One region of the Candidatus Allofournierella merdavium genome, then DNA from elsewhere that is predicted to be linked to it. Evidence: predicted binding sites of a transcription regulator. Region 1 holds the regulator's gene; the other holds the start of a gene.

The links. Region 1 encodes HrcA, which represses chaperone genes, less so after heat shock. Its sites were predicted from a motif close to TGTTAGCACTCNNNNNNNNNGAGTGCTAACA; they were not measured.
Positions count from the first base shown of each region.
Region 2: a site for HrcA is predicted at 8,340-8,370, ahead of ACH2A7_RS04935 (Hsp20/alpha crystallin family protein). Genes of this name have one in related genera too.

Region 1 is NZ_CALWND010000009.1:154,990-164,592, reverse strand. Features, by position in the region: partial or broken gene ACH2A7_RS09380 (Ig-like domain-containing protein) at 1-230, shown strand, start outside; gene ACH2A7_RS09375 (hypothetical protein) at 390-524, shown strand; gene ACH2A7_RS09370 (ABC transporter ATP-binding protein) at 609-1,331, shown strand; gene ACH2A7_RS09365 (COG1361 S-layer family protein) at 1,332-3,251, shown strand; gene ACH2A7_RS09360 (ABC transporter permease) at 3,255-4,598, shown strand; gene ACH2A7_RS09355 (ATP-binding protein) at 4,799-6,379, opposite strand; gene ACH2A7_RS09350 (response regulator transcription factor) at 6,376-7,059, opposite strand; gene ACH2A7_RS09345 (stage V sporulation T C-terminal domain-containing protein) at 7,230-7,772, shown strand; gene hrcA (heat-inducible transcriptional repressor HrcA) at 7,985-9,019, shown strand; gene ACH2A7_RS09335 (nucleotide exchange factor GrpE) at 9,016-9,603, shown strand, end outside.
Region 2 is NZ_CALWND010000005.1:57,394-66,996, reverse strand. Features, by position in the region: gene ACH2A7_RS04990 (toxic anion resistance protein) at 1-284, shown strand, start outside; gene ACH2A7_RS04985 (LemA family protein) at 284-850, shown strand; gene ACH2A7_RS04980 (TPM domain-containing protein) at 847-1,791, shown strand; gene ACH2A7_RS04975 (hypothetical protein) at 1,847-2,038, opposite strand; gene ACH2A7_RS04970 (epoxyqueuosine reductase QueH) at 2,016-2,675, opposite strand; gene ACH2A7_RS04965 (DUF896 domain-containing protein) at 3,159-3,365, shown strand; gene ACH2A7_RS04960 (cation diffusion facilitator family transporter) at 3,411-4,610, shown strand; gene ACH2A7_RS04955 (PLP-dependent aminotransferase family protein) at 4,627-5,823, shown strand; gene ACH2A7_RS04950 (NADP-dependent isocitrate dehydrogenase) at 5,852-7,066, shown strand; gene ACH2A7_RS04945 (DUF2812 domain-containing protein) at 7,424-7,912, opposite strand; gene ACH2A7_RS04940 (PadR family transcriptional regulator) at 7,909-8,229, opposite strand; gene ACH2A7_RS04935 (Hsp20/alpha crystallin family protein) at 8,562-8,987, shown strand; gene ACH2A7_RS04930 (helix-turn-helix domain-containing protein) at 9,196-9,603, shown strand, end outside.

The DNA.
Region 1 (9,603 bases):
GCAGCACGGCTGTGGCCCCCGCCGGCGGCCAGAGCAGCGGCGCAGCTGCCGCTCAGCCCTCGCAGCCGGTGCAGCAAGAGCCCGCGCCCCAGCCGGAGCCCGCGCCCCAGCCGGAGCCGCAGCCCCAACCGGAACCACAGCCAGAGAACCCGTCTGGCGGCCATGTGCATGACAGCCCCACCGTGGATCTTGACCCAGATGCAGGGTTTGATGCCGGAGATTTGACTTGAATATATCCGGGTACGACCGACGGTCGTACCCGGAAAACCGCATAAACAAGCCAAAAACGAGGTGCGACCGTCGGTCGTATCTCGTTTTTTTATACCCTTTTCCAGCCCGCTTTCGGCGGGCTTTTTTTATGCCCAAAAACAAAAAGGAGGAACAAAAGCATGAAGCAAGCAAAGCGGCTGCTGGCCGGGCTGCTGGCGGCGCTGCTGCTGGCCACGGCCCTGGCCCCCACGGCCCTGGCGGCCGGCGGCGGGACGACCACCCGCGTTGCGGCCAAGCCCGCCCCGCGCTTATGAAAAACCTTTCCGAATCTTAAGGCGGCGCAAAGGCAGAGGAAAGAATGGGGCGGTATACTCACTTCACGAAAGGAGGCGAACGCCATGCAAACCCCTTCGCCGCGCCAGCGGCCCATCGTGGAGGTGCGGGGCCTGCGCAAGGAATACCCCCTGGGGGACGAGACGGTGGTGGCCCTCAAACACATCGACCTGTCCATCATGCGGGGGGAGATCTGCTGCATCTTCGGCACCTCCGGCTCCGGCAAGAGCACCCTGCTCAACCAGCTGGCGGGCATGGAAAAACCCACCCGGGGCGAGGTGCGCATCGGCGGCGCGCCCATCTCCCGCATGAGCGAGGAGCAGCTGGCGGCCTTCCGCCAGCGGCATCTGGGCTTTGTGTTCCAGTCCTACAATCTGCTGCCCAGCCTCACCGCCGCCGAGAATGTGGCCATGCCCCTTCTGTTCCGGGGCGTGCCCCCCGCCCAGCGGGAGGCGGCCGCCCGGGCCATGCTCAAACGGGTGGGCCTGGGGCACCGGATGGACCACTACCCCGCCCAGATGTCCGGCGGGCAGCAGCAGCGGGCGGGCATCGCCCGGGCTTTCCTGGCCCGGCCGGACGTGGTGTTCGCCGACGAGCCCACCGGCAACCTTGATTCCAAAACCACCGTGGAGGTCATGGAGATGATCTGCGGCTTCGCACGGGATTTTCATCAGACCATCATCCTGGTCACCCACGACCCGGAGATGGCCCGCTACGCCGACCGCATCGTGACCCTCATCGACGGGGAGATCGTGCGGGAGGAAGTGACCAAAAGGAGCGTGCAGTAAATGAGAATGTTTTATTTTCGCCGGGGCGTCGCCTCCCTGATGGCGCTGCTGGCCCTGAGCCTTGTGAGCCTGCGGGCGCTGGCGGAAGACGCCGCCCCCGTGCCGGTGCCCGCCGTGACCGCGGCGGAAGGCGCTTCGCCCGCGCCCCAGGCCCCCGCCGCCCCGCCGGCGGCCCCCGAACCTGTGCCCGCGCCCGTGCCCGCCCAGGCCCCTGCCTCCGCGCCCGTGCCCGCCCAGGCCCCTGCCTCCGCGCCCGCCTCCGCGGCGGAGGCCACCCCCGCGCCGGCCCCCGCGCCGGCACCGGGGGTGCTCATCAGCCGCAGCGAGATGGCCGACCTGCCCGCCGGGGGCGAGGCGGAGATCACCGTGTACTTCCGCAACCTGGGCGACACCGCCCTCAAGAACCCAGTGGCCGCTTTCTCCCCCGCCGACGGCATCCTCCTTTCGGGCGGGTCCTCCAGCTTCCTTTTGGAGGACATCCCCGCCGGCGGCACCGGCAGCGTGGCGCTGAAGGTGCGGGCGGCGGACGCCGCCACCGGCGTGCAGAACCTGGGCGTGGAACTGCGCTTTACCTACGGCGAGCAGGCCCCCGCCGCCGGCACCGCCTCCGACCGGCTGAACATCCCGGTGAAGGCAAAGCCCGCGGCGTCGCAGCCCCTGGTGCTCATCACCCGCTCGGACATCTCCAGCCCCATCTCTCCGGGCGAGGTGTTCGATTTGATGCTCACCTTCAAGAACACCGGCGACGTGGCGGTGAAGAACGCGGCGGCCACGGTGGCCCCCTCCGAGGGGCTCACCCTGCTGAACGCCGCCTCCACCTTCCCGGTGGCGGACATCGCCCCCGGCCAGACCGGCTCCATCACCGTCAAGCTGCAGGGCGCGAATCAGATCTCTTCCGCGGCCCAAAGCCTCGCGGTGGACCTGCGCTACACCTACGACAGCGCCGGCGCCGCCACCGCCGCCACCGCCTCCGACCGGCTGAACATCCCGGCCAAGGCGGCCGCGGCCTCCTCCGCCGAGACGCCGGTGCCCAACATCGTGGTGCAGAAATTCGACTACGGCGGAAAGCCGGTGGCCGCCGGCGGCCGGTTCCCCCTCTCCTTTACCTTTGAGAACACCGGCGCCACCAAGGTGGAAAACATCGTGGTCACGGTGGACGGCGGCGAGTGCTTCACGGTGGACGGCGGCACCAACACCGCCCATTACAAGAGCCTGGCCCCCGGCAAGACCCTCACCCAGGAACTGCCCATGCAGGCGGTGCCCACCTGCAAGAGCGGCGCCCAGGGCATCACCGTGAGTTTCAAATACGAGTATGTGGACGGCAGCAAGCGCAGCGCGGTGACGGCGGACATTCGTCTGTCGGTGCCGGTGAGCCAGCCCGACCGCTTCCAGCTGAACCCGCCCGCGGCGGCGAACTTCTCCGCCGGCGAGGAGGGGGAGATCACCCTGGCCTATGTGAACAAGGGCCGGGCGGACATCGGCAACCTGGAGGCGCAGCTGGTGGGCGAGGGCTTTGAATCCCCCGCGAAGGTGCAGTACCTGGGCAACGTGGCGGCGGGCGCCTCCGGCAGCATCGGCTTTGCCCTCACCCCCGAGGCCGCCGGGCCGCTGAACCTGACGGTGAAGGTGACCTACGAGGACGCCGATCTGCAGACCCAGACCCGGGAATACCCCCTGTCCCTGACGGTGGAGGAGGGGATGAGCGAGACGGACTTCTCCATGGAGGAGGAGCCCGCCGCCCCCGCCGCCCCCGCCTGGCTGCCGGTGATCCCCGCCACCGCGGCGCTGGCCGCCGCCGGCGGCACCGTGTTCTTCCTGGTGAAACGGCTGCGCCGCAAGGCCGCGGGCGACGACCCGATGGCCGAGGCCTGGAACTGGGACCAGCTGCCCGGTGAAAACGAGCCGGGCGGGGAGGAATGAGCCATGCGCAAACAGGACCTGTTCCGCCTGTGCCTGCAAAACCTGCTGCGCAAGCGCTCCCGCACCTTCCTCACGGTGCTGGGGGTGGTGATCGGCGGCTGCTCCATCGTGATCATGGTGTCGCTGGGCATCGGCATGAAGGAGGCCCAGGACAAGCTGCTGGCCGAACTGGGCGACCTGACCATCATCACCGTCACCGCGCCCCGGGGCGGGCGGGGCAAGGTGAAGCTGGACGACGCCCTGGTGGCCCGGCTGAAAAAGCTGGACGGCGCGGTGGCGGTGATGCCCCGTCAGACCCTGGACACCGAGAGCCTGCGCCTTTACGCCGGCAGCGCAAAGCGCTATGTGGCGGACTGGGTGCCGGTGACCGGCCTGGACGCCGCCGGCATGGAGGCCATGGGTTTCCGGCTGGAAAAGGGCGAGCGGATGACAAAGACCGGCGATGTGGTGGTGGGCCAGTACGCGGCCTACAGCTTCCGGGACACCCTGCGCCCCGCCGGCAGCGATATGGTGGACCGCTGGTCCGCCGGGTGGAACGAGGAGACCGGCCGGATGAACGACCCGCCTCCCGCCTACTTTGACCCCATGAAGGAGACGCTCACCCTGGAGGCGCAAAACGGCGAGTACAAAGCCAGCCTCACCCTGAAGCCGGTGGGCCTTGCCAGGGAGGACTACTCCAAGGGCAGCGAGACCGGCGAGGGGCTGCTGATGGACCTGAAGGACCTGAAGGCCCTCACCGAGAAGCTGCACCTGAACAAGAAGGGCGCCTCCCCCTACCAGTCGGTGCTGGTGAAGGCCAGCAGCATCTCCCGGGTGGCGGACCTGGAAAAGCGCATCCGCGCCCTGGGCTGCGCCACCGAATCCATGGAGAGCATCCGCGCCCCCATGGAGAAGGAGGCCCGGCAGAAGCAGATGATGCTGGGGGGTCTCGGGGCCATCAGCCTGGTGGTGGCGGCCATCGGCATCACCAACACCATGGTGATGTCCATTTCCGAACGGACGAAGGAGATCGGTGTGATGAAAGCTTTGGGCTGCTATGTGCGGGACATCCGCGCCCTGTTTCTGGCCGAGGCGGGCTGCATCGGGCTGATGGGCGGGCTGGTGAGCTGTGTCATCAGTTTCACCGGCGGCTTCATCGCCAACATCGTCGCCCTGGGCGGGCCGTCGCCCGAGACGATGCGCCTTGCCCTGCTGGGCGGCGAGGGCCCCGCCCGGGTATGCGTCACGCCGCCCTGGCTGCTGGTCTTCGCGGTGGTCTTCTCGGTGCTCATCGGCCTGGGCTCCGGCTACTACCCCGCCGGCAAGGCGGTGCGCATCCCGGCGCTGGAGGCCATCAAGAGCGACTGACCGCCCCCTTCCCTTTGCCAAAAGGCCGCGGGCCCCGTGTTTCCTCCCCCATTTGCGCGGCGTGCCCGGTGTGGTTTTTTCGACTCCTCCCACCCGGCAGGCCCCGGCCTTTTTCCCCCATAGCCCGGTATTTCCCGGGCAAAACGCGGCAGCGCCGCGCCACCCTTTTCCTCGGGGCGGCGCGGCGCTGCCTGGTTGTTTTATCCCTCCGCCAGGGGCAGGGTGAGCACAAATTCGGTGGCCCGCCCGGGGGCGGGCCTGTCGTTCAGCCGGATGGCGCCGCCGTGCTTTTCCAGAATGCGGCGGGTGATGGCAAGGCCCAGCCCGCTGCCCGCGCCGGTGCGGGCGTCGCTGCCGGTGACAAAGGGCTCGAAGATGGTCTTGCGGCGGGCGGGGGGGATGCCCGCGCCGTTGTCCGCCACCCGCACCGTCACCGCCCCCGCGCCCACCTCCAGTTCCACAAAGAGCTGGGTGCCCAGCCGGTTGTGGCGCACTGCGTTGGACAGCAGGTTGTCCAGCGCCCGGCGCAGCTGCCATTCGTCCACCATGCAGAACGCCGGCGTCTCCGGGATGGCCGGCTCCAGGGAAAAGCCCGCCAGGTCGATCTCGTCGTAGCGCTCGGCCAGCCAGGCCCGCAGGAATTCGCACACGTCCACCCGCCGGGTGTGCAGTTCAAAGCGGGGGTGCTGGGTCTTGCTGTACTCGTGAAAGGCGTCGGTGAGGCGGGCCAGGTCCCGGGCCTTGCCCCGGATCATCTCCAGGGTGCGCTGCCGCTCGGCCGCGGGCACCTTGCCGTCGCACAGCGCGTCCGCCGCGCCGCAGATCACCGTCACCGGGGTCTTGATGTCGTGGGAGATGTCCGCGATGAGTTTCTGGCGCCCCTCGTCCAGCCGCTTTCGCTCGGCCTCGCTCTCGGCCAGCAGGGCGGCGAACCGGTCGAAACTCTCGCCGATGCGGCGGATCTCCCGGGGGCCGCCGCAGTCGCCCACCCGCACGTCCCGCCCGGCGGCCTGGGCCTCCACCGCCGCGCCCAGGGCCTCCAGCGGTTGGGCGATGCGCCGGCGCAGATGGCGGATGAACAGCCCCGCCGTGAGGAGGAACAGCGGCAGGAACAGCGCCGCCACCCAGCCGCTGCGGTTCAGGATCTGCTGGTACTGGCCGTCGGTGAGAAAGCTCTCCCGCAAAAGAAGGGTGCGCCCGCTGCCGTCGGCGGCGGTGAACGCCGCCCGGGCCAGCAGCGCGTTTTCAAACCGCGCCCCGGTGAGATAGGCGTACTCCGCCGGGGTGTAGGCGGTCCTGCCGTCCCCCAGGTCCCCCAGCAGCACCCGCAGCCCGCCGTCCAGCACGGCGGTGCGGGTGGCCTCGCCCCCCGTGCCGTCGTGGGTGTGGGCCACCACCAGATGCCGCGCCGCCCCCTCGCCGCCGTCCAGTTCGTAGGCGTCGATCTGCACCCCGTCGCCCCAGACGGGCACGCAGGCCAGCGCCCCCGGCTCCACCGCCCGGTCAAAACCAGCGCCGTCGGCAAAAAGGAGCGCGCCCTCCTCGTCGTAGACGGCAAAGGCGCCCCCCTGCCCCAGATACCGGTGCAGCGTTTCGTACCGCCCTTTCGCCAGGGCCGGGTCGGCCAGCAGGCCGTACCAGTCGGCGGCGCGCCACAGCCGGTCCAGGTAGAGGTTCCAGGCGGCGAACACCGCCGCCGCGATGGCCAGCATCGCCAGGCTGAACAGCAGGTACTGCCGGGCCAGCAGCCCGAACAGGCCGCCCTTTTCCGTTTTTTTCATGCGGGGCCCCCCTCAAACCGGTAGCCCAGGCCCCGGATGGTCTTGATGTAACGAGGGGAGCGGGGGTCGTCCTCGATCTTGTCCCGCAGTTTGGAGATGTGCACCATCATGGCGTTCTCGTCCCCCTCGAAGTAGTCCCCCGCGGCCCCCTCGTACAGCTGGGCCTTGGTGAACACCCGCCCCGGCGAGCGCATCAGGATGGCCAGGATCTTTGCCTCCATGGGGGTGAGGGGCACCGGCCGGCCCGCCTTCTCCAGCCGCATGGCGGCCAGGTCCAGCGCCAACTCGCCCCCCCGCAGCACCTCGCCCCCCGCCCGGGCGGCCCGCCGCAGCTGGGCCTTCACCCGCGCCACCACCTCCACCGGGTTGAAGGGCTTGGTGACATAGTCGTCCGCCCCGAGGTTCAGCCCCAGGATCTTGTCGTTGTCCTCGCTCTTGGCCGAGAGGATGAGGATGGGCATGTCGCTGAACCGCCGCAGCGCCCGCGTCACCTCATAGCCCGAAAGGCCGGGCATCATCACGTCCAGGATGGCCAGGTCCGGCCCCTCGGCCCGGGCCTTTGCCAGGGCCTCGTCGCCGTCGGCGGCCTCCAGCACCCGCAGGCCCTCCCCCTCCAGATAGAGGCGCAGCAGCGCGCGAATTTCGTCGTTGTCCTCCGCGATCAGGATCAGTGGCGCCATGGCGTTTCCTCCTTGCAGGATGTTTTTACCTTATTATAACAGAGCCCGCCGCCGGCGGAAAGGCGGGCGGGGCGGCGGCGCTTGTATAATTTGCCTGCGCTGGCAGATACTAAGCAACAAAGAGCACAAGCGGCGGGGCCCGCCCCGCCGCCTTACAGGAGGTACACACCATGAAAGCAACCGGCATCGTGCGCCGCATCGACGAGCTGGGGCGGGTGGTCATCCCCAAGGAGATCCGCCGCACCCAGCGCATCCGCCAGGGCGACCCGCTGGAGATCTTCACCACCGGCGACGGCGAGGTGATCTTTAAAAAATATTCCCCCATCGGCGAGATGGCCGCCTTTGCCGCCCAGTACGCCGAGGTGCTTTGCAAGAACCTCTCCCGCACCGCCCTGATCTGCGACCGGGACAGCATCATCGCCGCCGCCGGCCCCGCCCGCAAGGAGTGCCTGGAAAAGCGGGTGAGCATCCCGCTGGAAAAGCTGATGCACGCTCGCCGCACCTACCTGCACGGCGGCCAGGCCGAGGACTGCCAGTTCCCCTGCGAGGGGGCCTCCCGGCACATCCACATAGCGGTGCCCATCATCGCCGCCGGCGACGTGGCCGGGGCGGTGGTGCTGCTGAGCGACGAGCGCAGCGCCACCCCCACCCCCGAGGAGCAGAAAGCCCTGGCCATCGCCGCCGCCTTTCTGGCAAAGCAGATGGAGAGTTAAAGCGCCGCCCGCCTTCTTTTTTCGGCGTCCGCGCCGCCCGCAAGGGGGGCCGCGGGCGCTTTTTTGCGGCCCGGAAGGGGCAGTGTGTGAACAAACGATGAAACTTTGAAAATTTTTGCACCACCCCCTTGACAGACGGATAAAATGGAGTACAATAAATTTAGCACTCGAGAGCAATGAGTGCTAAAATGAGAGAAAAGAGGTGGGGCCGCATGGCCATGGACGATCGCAAACAGCGCGTGCTGGAAGCCATTGTGGCCCTGTACACCCAGGGGGGCGAGCCGGTGGGCTCCAGCCTTTTGTGCCAGTATTTCGACATGGCGGTGTCCAGCGCGACCTTGCGCAATGAGATGGCGGCACTGACAAAGCTGGGCCTGCTGGAGCAGCCCCACACCAGCGCGGGCCGGGTGCCCAGCGCCAAGGGCTACCGCTATTACCTGGACAATCTGATGCATCCCGCCAAGGGGCTCACCGCCCGGCAGAAAGCCGAGATCGACCACATCTTCGCCGGCCTCGACTACGAGCCCGAGCGGCTGGCGTCCGGTGCGGCCCGGGCCCTGGCGGACTACGCCGGCTACATGGTGGCGGCCACCACCCCCCGGGCGGACGATCTGTGCATCGCCCACTACGAGGTGGTGCAGGTGGGCCGCTGCACCGCGGCGGTGCTGGCGGTGACCAGCGCCGGCGGCGTGCGCACCCGGGTGGCCCGGCTGGACACCGATTTCACCCGCGAGGACGCGGCGCTGCTCACCCAGACCCTCAACCAGGGGCTCGCCTTTGTGGCCCCGGCGGACCTGTCCGGCGCGAAGCTGGGCGAGTTGGCCGCCCGCCTGGGCGAGGGGAGCGACCGGCTCTATCCGGTGCTGAACGCGGCGGCGGCGCTGCTGCGGCAGGCCGCCCAGGCCCGCACCTACCCCCAGGGGCTGCAATACCTGATGCGCTGGCCGGAACTGACCGGCCTGCTGCCCCGGGTGCTGGAGCTTTTCACCGACGACGAGCGCGCCGGCCGGCTCATCACCCCCCGCACCGGCCGCACCACCGTGCTGCTGGGCGAGGACCTGCAGCGCCCGCTGCCGGGGCTGTGCTTCATGAGCAAGCGGTACCTGGCCGGCGGCGGCCTCACCGGGGCCATCGTCCTGCTGGGGCCCACCCGGATGCCCTTTGAGCAGCTGATGCCCGTTTTGGATTATTTTGCCTTGAAACTCGGCGAGTGTATGGCCGGCAAGGCACAGGAGGACCCGCAATGATGGACGAAACCAACAAGCGGCCCGAAGAGGCCGCCGCCGAAGCCCCGGCCCCCCAGGCCGAAGCGACAGAACAAAAGGCCGCTCCCAAGGCGGAGAAGGCCCCCGAAAAGGAAAAGAAAGAGACAAAGAAAGACAAAAAGGATCTGGAGGCACAGCTGGCCGCCGCCCGCACCGAGGCCGAAAAGGCCCGCGCCGAGGCGGAGGAGGCCAGGGACCGGCTGCTGCGCACCGCCGCCGAGTACGACAACTTCCGCAAGCGCTCGGCCCGGGAGCAGGACGCCGCCTTCGGCAACGGCGTGGCCCACGCGGTGAGCCAGATCCTCTCCATTCTGGACGCGCTGGAGATGGCCGAGGCGGCCCCCTCCACCGACGAGAACTTCAAGAAGGGCGTGACCCTGACGCTGGAAAAGGCAAAGGGCGCCTTCGAGGCCCTGAAGGTGGAGGAGATCCCCGCTTTGGGCCTGCCCTTCGACCCGGCGCTGCACAACGCGGTGATGCAAAAGGCCGCCGAGAACGGCGAGGAGAGCGGCACCGTGCTGCAGGTGTTCCAGAAAGGCTACAAGCTGGGCGACCGGGTCATCCGG
Region 2 (9,603 bases), on a different contig from region 1:
AGCAGGCCATCGAGGCCCAGCGGGCGGTGAGCGACATGACCAACGAACTGCTGAAGAAGAACGCCGCGGCCTTAAAGCAGGGCACGGTGGAGGCGGCCAAGGAGTCCGAGCGGGGCATCGTGGACATCGAGACCCTGCAGGCCACCAACAAGAGCCTCATCGAGACGCTGGACGAACTGAACAAGATCCAGTCGGAGGGCCGCGCCAAGCGGGCCGCCGCCGAGGTGGAGCTGGGCCGCATCGAGGGCGAACTGAAGCAGAAACTGATGGAGCTGCATAATTGATGAAGGGGCCGTGTAAACTGGAACAGCTGCTGCCCGCGCCGCTGAAGAACAAGGCGGTGGCGGTGGCCGCCGCCTGCCTGCTGGCCGTCGGCTCGGTGTTCGGCATCGGCGGGGCAAAGCTTGCCGCCTATGCAAACAGCACCGCCGCCGCCTTTTCCGACGGGATGTACTCCATCGCCGCCGACCTGGACGCCCGGCTCAACTCGGCGGCGAACCTTGCCACGGTGGCCGAAAAGGTCGGCGGGGTGAGCGGCGAGGCCATCAACGGGGTGAACGGCGCCATCCAGGCGGTGCAGGCCGCCCAGGGGCCCGCCGCCAAGGCCGCCGCCGACGGGGCGCTGGCCCAGGCGGTGAACGCCCTCTACGACGAGGCTGTGGCCCTGGCGGACCAAAACCAGTACGACCTGCTGGCCGGGGAACTGGCGGAGTTCAACGCCCGGGGCAACACCATCCGAAACAACGACTATAATTCCCGGGCGCAGGCGTTCAACGACACCCTCGCCGGCCAGCCGGCGAAGCTGATCGGCGCGCTCTGGGGCATCGAGGAGGCGGAGTATTACCAATGAGACAGTGGAAACGCGCCCTTGCCGGCGCGGCGCTGGCGGCGATGCTGCTCACCGGCAGCGTCTTCGCGGCAGTGCCCGCCGCCCCTGAAAACAGCTGTGTGCTGGACGAGGCGAACGTGCTCTCGGAGCGCACCGAGCAGGCGGTGAACGATCTGACCATCGCGCTGGACGAGGCCTGCGGGGCACAGATGGCCGTGCTCACGGTGGACTTCACCGGCACCGACACCACCGCCGGCTACGCCTCCCAGGTGTTCAACGCCTGGGGCGTGGGCGACCCGGACAAGAACAACGGCGTGCTGCTGTTGCTGGTGATCGGCGCCCAGGACTACTACTGCACCGTGGGCACCGGCCTGGAAAAGGATCTGACGCCGCAGAAGGTGGACGATCTTCTCTGGAACAATCTGGAAGAGGGCTTTGCCAAGGGCGATTATGACGCGGGCGTCACCGCCTTTGCCAATGCCATGTACGACGAACTGTGCGATATCTATGGCGTGCAGCCCGGCCAGAACACCGGTGGCGGCGCCCCCGCCCCCGCGCCGGAGGGCCCCTCTCTCGCGGCCCGGATCGGCGGTGCTTTCACGCTGGTGATCGTGCTGGCGGTGCTCCTGCTGCTGGTGGTGGTGGGCAGCCTGCTGCATCCCGTGCGCTATGTGCGCACCCGCTGGTTTGGCTACAGCTATCCGCCCCTGCCGCCCCGCCGGTTCTACGGCGGCTGGCACCGGCGGCCTCCGCCGCCTCCGCCGCCCCGCGGCCCGCGCCCGCCCTGTCCCGGCGGCCCCGGCGGGTTTGGCGGCTTTGGCGGCGGTTCCTCCCGCCCGTCCTCGTCCTCCCGGCCGAAGAACTTCGGCGGCTTTGGCGGCGGTTCCTCCCGGGGCTCGGGAGCCGGGCGCCGCAGCGGCGGCGGTTCCCGCTCCGGCGGCGGTGCGGGCCGACGCAGATAAGGGCCTAAAAAAACAAGCGGCCTTCCCCGACGAGGGGAAGGCCGCTTTTGCGTCTTCAGTCCAGCAGGCCGTAGACCCGGCAGGTCTCCAGCATCTGTGCCAGGGTGAGTTTGTCGCCCATCAGCTGACGATAGGTGGCGGTGCGGGTCTTGCCCGCCGCCTTCAGGCCTTCCATGCGGGCGGTGGTGTCGGCGTAGCGGGCCTGCAGGTCCGCCAGCATCTTCTCAAGTTGTTCCAGCCGGTCCATCGGGGGCGTCCTCCTCGTTCTTTGCCGCGCGCCGGGCGCTGAACTCACAGCCGCAGTAGTCCTGCCGGTACAGGCCGTACTCCGCCGACAGCTCCAGGCTGCGCTTGTAGCCGTTTTTCTTCTTGAAATCGTTGGGCAGGTGGCGCACCCCGTACTGCGCTTCCAGCTCCCGGCCGATGGCGTTGATGCGCGCCGCGTCCTTGTGGGGGCTGATGGACAGGGTGGTGCAGAACCAGTCGAACCCATGCTCGGCGGCATAGCGGGCCGCCTCCTCCATCCGCAGCCGGTAGCATACGGTGCACCGCCCGCCCCGCTCCGGCTCGGCCTCCAGCCCCGCCACCGCCGCGTAGTAGCGGTCGGGGTCATAGGCGGCCTCCACCACCCGCACAGCGGGGGCAAAGGCGGCGGCAAAGCGTTCCAGCTCGCCGGCCCGGCGGTGGTATTCGGCGGCGGGCCAGATGTTGGGGTTGTAGTAGAGGATGGTCACCGCAAAATGGGCCAGAAGCTGTTCCAGCACCGCGCTGGAGCAGGGCCCGCAGCAGGCGTGGAGCAGCAGGCGTGGCTTTTCGTCCCCCGCGGGGGCCAGCCGGGCCAGCACGGCCTCCATCTCCCGGGCATAGTTGGGTGGATTGGCCATAGAACACGGCCCCCTTTCGCACATTGGTCAACGCCATTATACCACGTTCCGCAAGGGCGGTGAAGTGCCGCCCGGCCGGCCGGTCACAAACTGTTTGTAACGATTTTGCAATTTGTTTAAATCCTTATCACGGTTTTTCCACAAAGTAGGGGTATTCTATAATCACAGCCCGGGGGGAACGGATCGTTCCCCAAAACAAAAACCGGCCGCGGCGAACGCCGCGCACACTGGCCGCCGCCCATGCGATCGGGCGGACCCGCAAGCTCCGCCCGGGGCGGCCCAGACAACCGACGCCCTTCCCCTTTGCGAGAAGGTTTATATATAGATATCCGCTTTTTCATGAGAATCCTCTTCAATTTGTGCAAAGGCAGCCTGCTCCCTTACTCCTCGGGGCAGGCTGCTTTTGCGTTTTGCAGAGGTTTCTGCTATAATAGATTAAATACTCTGCCTTCCCCCGGCGGGAAGGACGGGGGAGGGAAAACCATGGACGAAAAACACATCCGGCGCATCGGTGAGCTGGCCCGCAAGAGCCGCACGCCCGCCGGCCTCACCGAGGCGGAAAAGGCCGAGCAGGCCGCTCTGCGCAGGGAGTACATCGACAGCATGAAGAAAAATCTGCGCACCCAGCTGGACAACATCGAACTGATCGACGAGTACGGTGTGCACCGCCCGCTGCCCAAAAAGTCGTAAGGGGGCTTTTGAGGCCCCCAGCTCATAACATCCGAGGTGCTTTGTGTGACTGAAATGCTCGTGCGGCTGTTCATCAAAAACCGCCGCGACACCACGAACCCCGCCGTGCGGGCCGCCTACGGCAACCTGGCCAGCTGGGTGGGGATCTTCTGCAACCTGCTTCTCTGCACCGGCAAATTTCTGGCCGGCACCCTGTCGGGCAGCATCTCCATCGCCGCCGACGCGGTGAACAACCTCTCCGACGCCTCTTCCAGCGTGGTGAGCCTCATCGGTTTCAAGTTGGGCGCCCGCCCCGCCGACGAGGAACATCCCTACGGCCACGCCCGCTTTGAATATCTGGCGGGGCTGGCGGTGGCGGTGATGGTGCTGGTCATCGGTGTGGAACTGCTCAAGAGCAGCGCGGAGAAAATTCTGCATCCCGCTCCCGTCACCTTCAGCTGGGTGGCCATGGGGGTGCTGGCGGCGTCCATTGCCGTCAAGCTTTGGATGGCGCTGTTCAACCGCACGCTGGGCCGGCGCATCAACTCCGGTTCCCTCATCGCCACCGCGGCGGACAGCCGCAACGATGTGCTCACCACCAGCGCGGTGCTCATCGCCAGCCTCGTCAGCCATTTCATCCATGTGGAACTGGACGGCTGGATGGGCGTGGCGGTGGCCCTGTTCATCCTTTACAGCGGCGTGGGCCTGATCAAGGACACCATCGACCCGCTGCTGGGCGTGGCGCCCGACCCGGAACTGGTCAAGCACATCCACGACAAGATCATGAGTTATCCCGGCGTGCTGGGCACCCACGACCTGATGGTGCACGATTACGGCCCGGGGCGGCAGTTCGCCAGCGTCCATGTGGAGCTGGCCGCCGAGGACGACGTGATGAAGAGCCACGAACTCATCGACGACATCGAGCGGGATTTCCTCAAAAATGACCGGCTGCCGGTGGTGATCCACTTTGACCCCATCGTCACCTCCGACGCCCAGGTGGGGGACATGCGCCGCTGGCTGGCGGACGCGGTGAAGACCATCGATCCGGGGCTCACCATCCACGACCTGCGGATGGTGCCGGGCAAGACCCACACCAACGTGATCTTCGACTGTGTGACCCCGCCGGGCTTTGCCATGGGCAGCGCCCGGCTGAAGGAGGCCATTGAAAAGCTGGTGCGGGAGAAGGATCCGAACTACTTCTGCGTCATCACGGTGGAGTCCAGTTTTGCCGCCGTGCCCCACACGGGCGAGGCGGTGCGATCATAAAAGGGGGAAACGGGCAATGGAGTATCGCTATTCCAACAAAACGCTGGGGATGCGGCCCAGCATCATCCGCGAGCTGCTCAAGCAGATGAGCGATCCGCAGCTGATCAGCTTCGCCGGGGGCAACCCGGCGGCGGACAGCTTTCCCATCCGGGACATCCGGGCCTTCAGCGACCAGCTGCTGGCCAGCGACCCGGTGGGCATGCTGCAGTATTCGGTCACCGAGGGCTACGGCCCCCTGCGCACCGCCTGCCGCGCCTTTGCCAACCGCCAGTGGCCGGTGGTGAAGGATTCCGACGAGGTCATCATCACCAGCGGCAGCCAGCAGGTCATCGAGTTCACCGCAAAGCTGCTGTGCAACGAGGGGGACGTGGTGGCGGTGGAGGAACCCGCGTTCCTGGGCGCCTACAACTCCATGCGCGGGTTTGGCGCGGTGCTGCGGGGGGTGCCCCTGCAGCCGGACGGGGTGGACCTGGCGGCGCTGGAGGCGGTGTTCGCCGCCGAGCCAAAGCCCAAATTTTTCTACTGCATCCCCAACTTCCAGAACCCCACCGGCTACACCACCAGCCTGGCAAAGCGCAAAGCTATCTACCGCCTGGCGGTGAAGTACGGCGTGCCGGTGCTGGAGGACGACCCCTACGGCGCGCTGCGCATTTCCGGCGAGGACGTGCCCCCCATCAAGCACTTTGATGAGGAGGGCGCGGTGATCTACGCCGGCTCCTTCAGCAAGATCCTCTGCCCCGGCATGCGCCTTGCCTTCTGCGCCGGCCAGCCGGACCTCATCACCAAGATGGTCACCGCCAAGCAGGGCAGCGACGTGCACACCAACGTCTGGGCCCAGCGGGTGTGCGAGCGGATGCTCACCCAGACGGACATGAGCGCCCACATCGCCCGGCTGCAGGCCATCTACCGGGAAAAGGCGAATCACATGATGGACCGGCTGGACGAGGAACTCGCCGGCGCGGTGACCTATGTGCGCCCGGAGGGCGGCATGTTCATCTGGGCCAAACTGCCCGACGAGGTGCCCGCCGGCGAGTTTGTGCGCCGGTGCCTGGAAAAGAAGCTGGCGGTGGTGCCGGGCAGCGCCTTCTACACCGACAGCACCGTGGAGCAGCCCTTCCTGCGGCTGAACTTCTCCACCCCCACCACGGAGCAGATCGACCGGGGCGTGGCCATCATGGCCGAAGTGCTGGCCGAGATGACGAACCCCCAGTGAGCGCAAAAACGAGAGGAGAGAGGCACCCATGGAAAAAATCAAGATGACCACCCCCCTTGTGGAGATGGACGGCGACGAGATGACCCGCGTTTTGTGGAAGATGATCAAGGACGAACTGATCCTTCCCTTTGTGGAACTCAAGAGCGAATATTACGACCTGGGGCTGCCCAACCGGGACGCCACCGGCGATCAGGTCACCATGGACGCGGCGCTGGCCAACAAAAAGTACGGCGTGTCGGTGAAGTGCGCCACCATCACCCCCAACGCCCAGCGGATGACCGAGTACAACCTGCACGAGATGTGGAAGAGCCCCAACGGCACCATCCGCGCCGTGCTGGACGGCACCGTGTTCCGCGCGCCCATCCTCATCAACTGCATCAAGCCGGTGGTGAAAAACTGGAAAAAGCCCATCACCATCGCCCGCCACGCCTACGGCGACGTGTACAAGGGCACCGAGTTCCGGGTGCCCGGCCCCGGCAAGGCGGAACTGGTGTTCACCGGCGCCGACGGCGCCGAGATGCGCCAGACGGTGTACGACTTCGAGTGCCCGGGCGTTTTGCAGGCCCAGTACAACAAGGACACCAGCATCTCGAGTTTTGCCCGCAGCTGCTTCAACTACGCCCTTTCCACCAAGCAGGACCTGTGGTTCGCCACCAAGGACACCATCAGCAAAAAATACGACCACACCTTCAAGGACATCTTTGCCGAAATCTACGAGGCGGAGTATAAAGAGAAGTTCGAGGCGGCCGGCATCGAATACTTCTACACCCTCATCGACGACGCGGTGGCCCGGGTCATCCGCAGCGAGGGCGGCTTTATCTGGGCCTGCAAGAACTACGACGGCGACGTGATGAGCGACATGGTCTCCACCGCCTTCGGCAGCCTTGCCATGATGACCAGCGTGCTGGTGAGCCCCGACGGCTGCTACGAGTACGAGGCCGCCCACGGCACCGTCACCCGCCACTACTACCGCTACCTGAAGGGAGAGGTGACCAGCACCAACCCCATGGCCACCATCTTCGCCTGGACCGGCGCGCTGGCAAAGCGCGGCGAGCTGGACGGCATCCCCGCCCTCTCGGACTTCGCCAAAAAGCTGGAGGCCGCCTGCATTGACACGCTGGAGAGCGGCGTGATGACCAAAGACCTGTGCGGCCTGGCGGAGGGCATCACCCCCACGGCGGTGTCCAGCGAGGAGTTCATCAAAGCCATCCGCAAGGACCTGGAGGCGAAGCTGGGCGCCTGAGCGCCCCTGACGGGGCCGGCGCGTCCTCTTTGCCTTCGCCCGCCGGGCGGCATCCGCCCCACGGGCCGCGGCGTCTGTCTTTCCCGGCGAGCGGGCTGGTGCGCGCTTTCTTTCGCCCTGCCTTTTCGGCGGGCTGCGCTTGAAGCCGCCTTTTCCGGCCCTTGTGGCGCGGCCGTCGAAGCGCCGCACACGTTGGAAACAGCCGGTGGCCAAAGACACAGGTCGGCCCGTCGCCGCCCTTCACCGCCCGCACTTGCGGCGGGCGGCATCCCGGCACGATACAATACAGCAACAGAACGGCCCCGCGGGAATTTCCCGCGGGGCCGCCTTTGTTTCTCTGCCGCTTTTTTCAATGGCTCACTCCTGCATCTTCCGCCGCCGGGCCAGCCGGTGTCGCCGCAGCGCCAGGGGCAGCGCCCCCAGGCAGATGGCAGCGCCCAGCACAAGGTTGATCAGGGAGTAGGGGGCGCTGGCACCCAGAAACAGGTTTATGCCTCCCAGCAGATAGCACAGGGTGAGCACCCGGTCCATGTGGCGGAGAATGGAGTCGGTGTCGCTGAAAAGTTCAAAGGGGGTGCCGTCGTTCTCCCGCCGCAGGTAGACCCAGCGGAACAGCCGGCCCACCACCTGAATGCCCGTGTCCTCCAGAAAGGCCAGATAGTCCGGGTCGTTTTTTTGCAGCATCTCCAGCTGGTACTGCCAGCGGCCCGGTTCGCCCGGCTCGAACTCATAACGGCACCAGCCCACCCGGCGCAGCTGCCAGCCCTGACGGCTCATCTCATTGAGCCAGGCGGCCTCTTTCTCCCAGTCCCACAAAAGAAACACTTTGTGAACCACTTTGTTCATGCCTGCTCCTCCTTTGCCACGGCCCGGCCGTTTTTTACCAGCTCCTCCAGCCGGGCCAGCTCCGCCTGCGCCGCCGCCTTGCCCGCAGCGGTGATGCGATACTCCTTTTTTCGGCTGCCCGCCTCCACCGGCAGCGCCTCGATCCAGCCCTTTTCCAGCAGGGTGTTCAGCGCGCCGTACAGCGTGCCCGCTGCCAGCCGCACCCGCCCGCCGGAAAATTCCTGCACCTTCTGCATGATGCCGTAACCATGCAGCGGCTGGTATAAAGCAAGAAGAATGTAGAAAAACGCCTCGGTCAGGGCAATGCTCTCCGCCATGGCCGCACCTCCTTTTGCGTCGTGGAACGATATATCGATTGACGATATAATTATATCAGCACCCGATATAGTTGTCAACCATCCCCCCAAGAAAAAATGTTTGGGGGATAATTTAGCGCTCTAAAACAAAGACTGCTAAAATTAACAAAAAGTTCATAATTCCGAAACACAAAACAGCAAAATTAGGGGTATAGTAATAATTGTCAAGAGGGAAGAGGCCCGGGAGCAAAAACCCGGGGCCCTCCTCACCTGGCCCGGCGGCGCAGCGCCCGCGCAAACACAGCGCCGCCAAACAACAAAATCTTTTCGTGCGCGGAGAATAGGAGTACAGTATGTTTGGTATGATTCCGTTCACCCGTGAGGAAAATAGCCTGTGGAACTATCTGGATAATATGGAGAAGAACCTGTTCACCGGTTTCGGCGACATGAGCCAGTTCCGGTGCGACATTCAGGACAAGGGCGACCATTACCTGATGGAGGCGGAACTGCCCGGCTTCCAGAAGGAGGACATCAGCCTGGACCTGAACGGCGACAACATGGTCATCACCGCCCGCCACAACAGCGAGAAGGAGGAGAAGGGCGAAGGCAACTACCTGCGCCGCGAGCGCAAGTATGGCTCCTACAGCCGCAGCTTCAATGTCAGCGGCATCAACACCGAGGGCATCAAGGCCGCTTACAACAACGGCATCCTGGAAGTCACGCTGCCCAAGCAGGCCGAGAGCGCGCCTGCGACCCGGAGCATCCAGATCGAGGGCTGATCCTTCCACAACACACCATGGCAAGCAAAGGGGCGCCCGGCCAGCCGGCCGGGCGCCCCTTTTTTGTGCTTTATAATATACAAAGTGTATAAAAAGGATTGTTTTCAACAAGAATCGCCCTATTTTCGGGTAAAGAATGGGGTAAACGAAGCGTCGGTTGACCGCAGAGCCTCCAAAGGGTAGGATAGGACCCAGGGAGGCGAAGAGAATGGACACGAAAACGTTGGGGAACTTTATCGCCGTGCGGCGCAGGGAACTGGGTCTGACCCAGGCCCAGCTGGCCGGGCGGCTGCACCTCACCGACAAGGCGGTGAGCCGGTGGGAGCGGGGCGTGGGCCTGCCGGACGCCACTACCCTGGAGCCGCTGGCCGCGGCGCTGGAGGTGAGCCTGGCCGAGCTGGTCACCGCCCGCCGTCAGAAAACGCCGCCTTTGCCGGAGGCGGAGGAAGCGGCGGCGGGGGCGCTGGCGCTGGCCCGGCAGAGCCGCAGCGCCGGGCAGCGGGCGCTGTGGTGGGCGTGCGTGGTCTGCCTGGGGTTGTTTGCCGCCGCGGCGGCCTTTCTTTTGTGGGTGCTGGCGGTGAGCGGGCCGGTGGTGGCCGGCTCGGTGGCCAGCCTG